2 regions of the Paenibacillus haidiansis genome follow, and region 1 is predicted to be linked to the other one. Evidence: a T-box and tRNA genes for the amino acid it is inferred to sense, from the RefSeq annotation. Region 1 holds a T-box; the other holds one or more tRNA genes.

The links. A T-box is a leader RNA that pairs with one kind of tRNA and senses whether it is charged. The one in region 1 lies ahead of argS (arginine--tRNA ligase), so its partner is inferred to be a tRNA-Arg.
Region 2: it encodes a tRNA-Arg, which carries the amino acid that the T-box ahead of argS (arginine--tRNA ligase) is inferred to sense. The anticodon was not compared.

Annotation. Positions count from the first base shown of each region.
Region 1 is NZ_JAZHPZ010000014.1:75,848-80,058, reverse strand. It holds gene ytvI (sporulation integral membrane protein YtvI) at 1-174, shown strand, start outside; gene argS (arginine--tRNA ligase) at 194-1,954, opposite strand; T-box leader at 2,181-2,425, opposite strand; gene V3851_RS21345 (FxsA family protein) at 2,469-2,861, opposite strand; gene V3851_RS21340 (acyl-CoA thioesterase) at 2,951-3,370, opposite strand; gene pyk (pyruvate kinase) at 3,477-4,211, opposite strand, start outside.
Region 2 is NZ_JAZHPZ010000011.1:105,600-109,810, reverse strand. It holds tRNA gene V3851_RS19330 (tRNA-Gly) at 1-66, shown strand, start outside; gene V3851_RS19325 (MFS transporter) at 308-1,477, opposite strand; gene V3851_RS19320 (ArsR/SmtB family transcription factor) at 1,549-1,827, opposite strand; tRNA gene V3851_RS19315 (tRNA-Arg) at 2,020-2,093, opposite strand; gene V3851_RS19310 (hypothetical protein) at 2,190-2,582, opposite strand; gene V3851_RS19305 (hypothetical protein) at 2,603-2,923, opposite strand; gene asnB (asparagine synthase (glutamine-hydrolyzing)) at 3,078-4,211, shown strand, end outside.

The DNA.
Region 1 (4,211 bases):
AGCGTCGGGCTCGACCCGCTGCCGACCCTGATCTCCATGTTCGTCGGGCTGAAGCTGTTCGGGGTGTTCGGGCTCATCATCGGCCCCGTTTCGTTCGTCGTCTTCGGAGCCGTCCTACGCGCGGGCGTGCTGCGGGATCTGCGAAACTATATTCTGAACGGCAGGCTGCGGTAGCATGGCTGATCGGCTAAATTTACATCTCCTCCGGAAATTTTAGGCCGATAAGACTGAGGCCGTTACGAAGCGTGATTTGCACACATTGTACCAAGGCCAGCCTAGCCGAACGCAAAGCGCGGTCCTCCGTCAAGATCGGACAATCGTGATAAAAGCGGTTGAACGCTTGCGCCGCATCCACCAGATAGCGGGTGACGATCGAGGGCTCCAGTTTGGCCGCGGCCTGCTCCACCTTTTCCGGAAACAGGGACAATTGCTTCACCAGCGCAAATTCGGCTTCTCCGGTCAGGCTATCGAATGCATTATCCGGTTCAACATTCGTTCCATTGCCGTCGGGATACTCCGGAGACAAAGCCGCTTGTTCCTGCCGGCCCGCCCCCTTACGCAGAACGCTGGAAGCCCTGGCGTAAGTATATTGGACATACGGCCCCGTTTCCCCCTCAAAGCTTAGCGCGTCCTCCCAGGAAAACTCGATGTCCTTGATCCGGTTCCCGCTGAGGTCGTTGAAAATGACCGCGCCGACCCCGACTTGCCTTGCAACCTCCTCTTTATGCGCCAGACCCGGGTTTTTCGACTCGATAATCTCGCCGATTTTCGAAATCGCCTGCGTCAAAAGCTCCTCCAGCTTGACGACATTGCCTTTTCGCGTGGACAGGCTGGCCCCTTCCAGACTCACCCGCCCGAACGGAACATGCACCAGATCCTGTGCCCAGTCATATCCCATCAGCTCCACCACCTTGAACCACTGGCGGAAATGCAGACTTTGCGAATAATCCGTTACATAAATGGCTTTGTGAAAATCATACGTATCCTTCCGGTATATCGCCGCCGCGACATCGCGCGTATGGTACAGCGAGCTTCCGTCCTGCTTCAGCATTAAAGCCGGTGCCATATCATAATCGTCAAGCCGGACGAGCCAGGCGCCCTGATCCTCCACAAGCAGTCCCTTTTGCTTCAGCTCCTGGATCACGGGACCCATCCGGTCATTGTAGAAGCTCTCCCCGGTTACGAAATCAAAAGTGACGCCGAGCAGCTCGTAAATCTTGGCAAATTCGGCCAGGCTTACGTCCACGAATTTCCGCCACAGGGCAAGCGCCTCCTCATCCCCCCGCTCCATCTTGGCGAACCAGGCTCTGGCCTCTTCCTCCAGCGCCGGATCGCGCTCCGCCTCTTCATGAAAGCGCACATACAAGCCCAGCAGTTCGTCGATCGCTCCCTGTTCCAGCTTGGCAGAATCTCCCCAGCGGCGGTAGGCCGTGATCAGCTTGCCGAACTGGGTGCCCCAATCTCCGAGATGATTAATTCCGACGCAGCGGTATCCGAGAAAATTGAAAATGCGGTAAAGGGCGGCACCGATCACCGTGGAGCGTAAATGCCCGACATGAAACGGCTTGGCGATATTGGGCGAGGAGAAATCGATCACGATCGTTTTCCCCTCCCCGGCCGTTTGCGAGCCGTAGTTCTCCCCCGATGACAAAATGCCCGGCAAGACCTCCCTGGCGGCCGCCGTCCGGTCCAGGCGGATGTTCAAATAACCCGATACCGCGGACACGTTGGCGATGACGTTTTCTCTATTCCCTCCTTGGATGCCGTCGGCCAATTCTTCCGCGATGGCGGTTGGAGACTTGCGCAGCGCTTTGCTGAGTTTGAAGCAGGGCAGGGAGAGATCACCCATGGCCGGGCCGGGCGGAACCTCCAGCAGCCCGCGGATTTCCTCCGCCGGGATTCCCTCCAGTAACGAAGCTACATTTGCGGCGATGCGATGTTTGAATTGATCCATAACCGATGCTCTCCTTTTATTATTTTGGTTTGTTGCCATCGTGCAAAATAACTGGATTTCCTCCTGTTAATTTTGTGAAAACTCAAATCAAAACCAAATCAACTGGAAAATCTGCATCTAATCCGCCGCTTTTTCTATATCAACCGGGGGTACCCGTTAAAATAACCGGAGGTTTTCCAGTTGATCTGCCCTTCCCCCCGAAATAAAAAAAGTCCACCGTCTCCAAATCAGAGACGAGAGACTTGATAGTTTCCCGCGGTACCACTCTAAGTGCATGAGCAAAGCTCAGCCACTCTTCCGGATAACGGCCGGTCGCCGGGATAGCCTACTGCCGCTATTAAAGCATAGCGCCAACCTTCGGCCATCCATCTCCCGGGCCCGCTTCCTTCACGTTCTCCATACCGGCTCCCACCCTTCCGGCTCGCTGTCATGGCGACTATCGCAAAGTACTGTCCCGTTCATCGATATTTCATCAATTAGTTAAAAATATTTATATAGGATAAACTCAGAAAAGTCAACGCCGGAAAAAAGTAATGGAGCCGTCCTTGATTTTTTTGCCGATCCACTTAGTCAGCACCAGCCGGTAAAGCGGTCGCGTCAGCGGAAAGACCATCGTAAACCCGATCAAATCCGTAATAAATCCCGGAAACAGCAGCAAAATCCCGCCGCCGTAGACGCAAATGCCGTCGATCATCATTCGCCCCGGAACCCGGTTATCGACCATTTGGGCTTTCGCGTCAGCCAGTATCTTCCGTCCCTCGAACTGCATCATTAATCCCCCGATGACCGACGTAGCCAGCGTGAGAAACACGGTTTTCCAAAGGCCCAATCTCTCGGCAACCTCCACATATCCCCAAAATTCGATAATGGGAACCACAACAATCAAAACGGCAATCCATTTACGCATATAATAACTCCTTTGTTTAGCAGCATATCATCCTATTGATGCCAAAAAACTTACTTATAAGAGTATTGTACCGTTTTGATTCCCCGGAATCAAAATTTGCTGGCTTCCTCGAATGCCGCGTACCAGTCGGGAAACACCTTCTTGAACTGCACCGGCTTGAAGTCCTCCCGCCGGACCACATAATGGGTCGACGTTCCCTCCACGCAAAGCTCGCCTTCTCCGTTTCGGACCTCGTATCCGTACTCCGTCTTCACCCCGCCGTTCTGCTTGATCCAAGTTTTCAGCAACACTTCGTCGCCGTAACGGATGCCTTTTTTGTATTCGATCCGCAATTCCTGTACGGGCGAAATGTATCCGGCCCGCTCCATATCGATATATTTAAAGCCCAAATCCTCGATCAGCTTGGTGCGGCCCGTTTCAAACCAGCCCAAGTAATTGGCGTGATAAATGATGCCCATCATATCGAATTCATAATATTTGGGCTCGATGACTAATTCGCTGACATACAAGATAAGTACGCCTCCTTCCTTGCTCCTATGATGTTAAAAAAGCAATGGTAGATCCGTTTCCGGCCTCCCCATTGCTTTATTAATAAAGTATATTGATCTCTTTAACCTATTTGCGTACTTGTCCGATCTTAATCAGGTTCGTCGATCCGGATTGTCCCAGAGGGATACCCGCCGTAATAACAACCAGATCGCCTTCCTTCACGAGGCCGGAATCCAATCCGCCCTTCATGGCGTTGTCGAACATTTCGTCCGTGGAAGTCGCCACTTGGCCTTTCACCGGCGTTACGCCCCAGTTCAGGGCAAGGCGGCGAAGCGTTTGATCTTCGGTAGTTACAGCGATGATCGGAGCTTTCGGACGGTATTTGGATACCATGCGAGCCGTATAACCGGTTTCGGTCGAAGTGATGATCGCCTTGGCGTTCAGTTCAAGAGCGGAGTTGGCCACCGCTTGGCTGATCGCTTCGGTAACGGTCGTTTGCTGCGCGTTGCTTTGTTTGATGAAGATTTCGCGGTATTCCAAAGCGGATTCCGCTTTTTCGGCGATGCGGGACATCGTCAGTACGGATTCTACCGGATATTTCCCGGCAGCCGTTTCGCCGGACAGCATGATCGCATCGGTACCGTCGAAGATCGCGTTCGCTACGTCGCTCGCTTCGGCGCGTGTCGGTCTCGGGTTACGCTGCATCGAATCCAGCATTTGCGTAGCCGTAATAACCGGTTTGCCGACGCGGTTACATTTCTCGATCATGCGTTTTTGTACCAGAGGCACATCTTCCGCAGGAATTTCCACGCCAAGGTCGCCGCGGGCTACCATCAAACCGTCGGAAACTTCCAAAATTTC
Region 2 (4,211 bases), on a different contig from region 1:
AGTTCAATGGTAGAATGCCAGCTTCCCAAGCTTGAGGCGAGGGTTCGATTCCCTTCACCCGCTCCATATTACATAATCAACCCTTTGGAATCCCAAAGGGTTTTATTTTTGTCCGAAAAAGAACCGCCGCTTCCGCTGTTCCGAGGTTCGGTGTGTGAAGCTCTCGGGCACGAGAAATACCCTTGAGCCTCCTTCTGAATATTACCATCACCGACCGGACCGACCGCACTAGCGGCGGTCAGCGCCTCATCTAGATCGCACTCTGGAGATATACCTGAAACCGGTGAGGGCAATCCTGAAGAACCGGTTAAGCTGTTTCAATAGCAGCCTTACGGGCCTTGACCTTAAACATGAACAAAACCGCTAACATGGCAATGAATACTCCGGCGACACCAAACCAGGTGATGGAGCTCAAGGAGACATGGGTGACAGCGATCCCGCCAACTCCGGCCCCTGCAGCCATGGAGAGCTGCATGGTGGACTGATTCAGGCTGAGCATAACCCCTGAGGACTCCGGCATCACGGTGACCAGGTTGTACTGCTGAGTCGGACCCGTACTCCAAGCGGCAAAGGACCAAAGAATCAAAAATAGGAATAGCATCGGGATGGACTGGGCGACAAACGGCAGCACAGCCAATGAAAACAAATGCAGCCCCATGCCTCCAATCAGAGTTGCAGCTATGCCCCGCTTGTCGGCACTGTAGCCCCCTACCTTCGATCCAAATAAGCTGGCGATCCCGAAAGCAAGCAGTGCTGCGCTTAACAAACCCTCCGGAATTTTAGCGAATTCGAGCAAATAAGGCGAAATATACGTATAAGCAATCGAATACCCACCGAGCCAGAAGAAGGTGATGGTAAGACCTAGCGCCACTTTAGGATTCTTTAAAAGGGCAAATTGCTTAAGCAGAGGAACCGGTGCATCTCCCTGCACAGGAGGAATGGCTAAAGCAAGAATTAACATTGCCAGAAGTCCGGCTAATCCGATACCAAGGAATACTGCCTTCCAGTCCAAAGCGGATGCTATGATCCGGCCAAGAGGAACGCCGATAATCAGCGAAGCTGTGAATCCCATTGTGACCGTCGCAATCGAGCTCGCCTGTTTGCCCGGAGGGGCGATTTTTGCAGCAATGCTGAGCGCGGTGACGACCACGGTCCCTGCTCCGAGCGCCATAACGATCCGTGCAGCCAAGAAGAGCTCAAAGCTGGACAGAGCAAAGGACAATAGGTTCCCTACAATGAATAGTCCGAGCGCATACAGCATGAGCTTGCGTCTATCCAGCTTTGCTGTAGCGGCCATAATGATAGGTGTGCCGATCGCATAGGCTAAAGAAAATACCGTAATCAGCTGGCCTGCGACGGCAACGCTAACTCCCATCGCAGCGGCAATCTGGTCCAAAATACCGGAAATGATATATTCCGAAGTACCTACCAGAAAGCTGACCAGTGCTAACACATACACTTTCCATACACTTGCCATGAACTAAAACCTCTTTTCCTATAAGTTTTTATATTTCTACAAATATCGAAATTAAAGGCAAAAAAAAGATGTTATTTAAGCAGATAAGAGGCATATTTCTCTGCAACTTCGCGATCCAGGCTGTAGTAAATAAACGTTCCCTCTTTCCGTGAAGTCAGCAGTCCGGACTCTGCCATTTGCTTCAGGTGATGGGAAAGTGTAGATATGGCCACAGACTTCAATTTGTCGCCCAGCACAGAACAGCATTGGTCGCTTTCCTCTTGTAGCAGCAGAGCGATCTTTAACCGGGTTGGTTCTCCAAGTGCCTTATAGACCTTTACGGCTTGCTGCATATCGGCTTGTTCATTCATCTTGGGTGCGCTCCTTCCTGCATGGCTTTAATTTCGATATTTATCGAAATTAATGTAACACAGCCGGATAGAAATGTAAAGGCGCTTTTCCCTATCTTTTAGATAAAGGAGGCTTAAGGAATTTTCCTCTATCAGCTCTTCATAGCTCAGGGAAATGAAAAAAAAGCTCTCCGATGACGGAGAGCTTTGCTACGTCCCAGGAACGATTCGAACGCTCGACCGACGGCTTAGAAGGCCGTTGCTCTATCCAACTGAGCTACTGGGACATATGATATGTAAAAAGGATGCGTTAATTATTATAACGCATCCTTTGTATTTTTCAAAGGGGTTATATTTGACGAAAAATAACCTCTGCCGAAAGGTTACCGGGGTAATTCGCGGCGTAACCGCGCGGCGATCCCTTCATGCGCCAGCAGGCGCTGTTTGAACTCTTCCCTCTGCCGCTCCGGCGCGGGCCAGCCCGAATCGCAGAAATCCTCCTCGGCGACGACCGCGGTGGCTTGATGCATATTGTTGTCGAACCAGTCCGTCTCCAGGTCGGCGTCGCTGCGGATCATGCGGATTATTTCGTAGCCGTCGCCCGCCTCCTCGCCCGTTCCGGCAGCCGTATCCCCGCCCAGCCCCCGGCTGGAGGCAGCGATATAAACAAACAGATCGGGATCGTTCACCGCTCCCGGCCTGACTTGAATCTCCGCGCAGGGAATTCCGTTATATTCAGTCATCCTTCTAAACGTAGCATCTTTTATATAATACATCTTTCGTTAAACGCCCCCTCTTATCCTTGCTCCGTTTCCAAACCCAAGGAACGCCCGAGTTGGCTTCGCGTCTCTTCCGTTCCGAGCCGGTAAATCTCCCGATACAATTGATCGATATTGCTCTGATAGCTCGCATTGACATCACCCTCGGGCGAATCCGGCCATGGCCAAGTATAGGCCAAAAAACCGCTCACTTCTTTTTCATCAATTTGCTCCAACATATGACTTATCGTGTCAGCTTCCTCCGGCGTCGCCCGGATCGTCCACTCGTATCCCGATGCGCCCTGCTCCTCCAGCAAAGAGCGTCCCTGCAGCGAGACATAATACGTTTTCTTTTCCATTCTCCAATCCCTCCTTATCTGGGGAAAGTCCCTCTTTTCATTATAGTTTTCGTTTGGGGACAGACATTTTATGCCCATGCCAGGCATAATTTGTTAATACTTTTCACATGAGCGAAAAGAGCGCGGAAGCCAGCATAGAGAGGAGAAACCCAAGATGTGCGGAATCACCGGATTTATCGAATGGAATCGAGATTTGACGACAGAGCTGGACCTGGTGCTGTCGATGACATCCTGTCTTGAAAAAAGAGGGCCGGACGCCCAGGGAACCTGGATTTCCGGCCCCTGCGCCTTCGGCCACCGCCGCCTGAGCGTCATGGATCCCGAAAACGGGGCCCAGCCGATGATTATCCAGGAGGAGGATGCCACATATACGATTGTATATAACGGAGAGATTTACAATGCGCCTGAATTAAAAGACGAGCTGCGCAGACGAGGCCGCCATTTCCGGACGAATTGCGATACGGAGGTGCTGCTGCAGGCTTATATCGAGTGGGGGCCGGATTGCGTCTACCGGCTGAACGGAATCTTTGCGTTTGCGATATGGGACAGCGACAAACAGCATGTGTTTTTCGCCCGTGACCGGCTCGGCGTTAAACCGCTGTTTTACAGCGAGGTCGGCGGGGGGCTCATCTTCGCCTCGGAGCCGAAATCTATGCTCCAGCACCCCAAACTGGAAGCCACCGTCGGCCCGGAAGGACTGGCGGAAATCTTCGTGATCGGACCGGCGCGTACGCCGGGGCACGGGGTGTATCAAAACATAAACGAGCTGCGGCCCGGCCATGCCGCGATCTTCAGCCGTTCGGGCTTCAGGCCGTACGCCTATTGGCAGCTCGAAGCCGAGCCCCACGGGGACTCGGTCGACGAGACGGCCGCGAATATCCGCAGCCTGCTCCAGGACACGCTGGAACGCCAACTGCTGTCGGACGTTCCAGTCTGCACCCTGCTGTCCGGCGGGCTGGATTCCAGCGCCCTGACGGCGCTGGCCGTCGAATATTACCGCCGGACCGGCCAGGGTCAGGTGCATACGTACTCGGTGGATTACGTTGACAACGATAAATTTTTTCAAGCCCACAGCTTTCAGCCAGGCGCCGATGCGCCCTGGATCAAGCGCATGGTGGAAGAGCTCGGAACCGAGCATCATTGGATCACCTTCGACACGCCCGAGCTGATCGGCGCGCTGCCGGACTCCACCGTCGCCCGCGATCTGCCCGGCATGGCGGATGTCGACGCCTCGCTGCTGCTGTTTTGCCGGGAGATCAAGAAAGGGGCGACCGTGGCCATCTCCGGG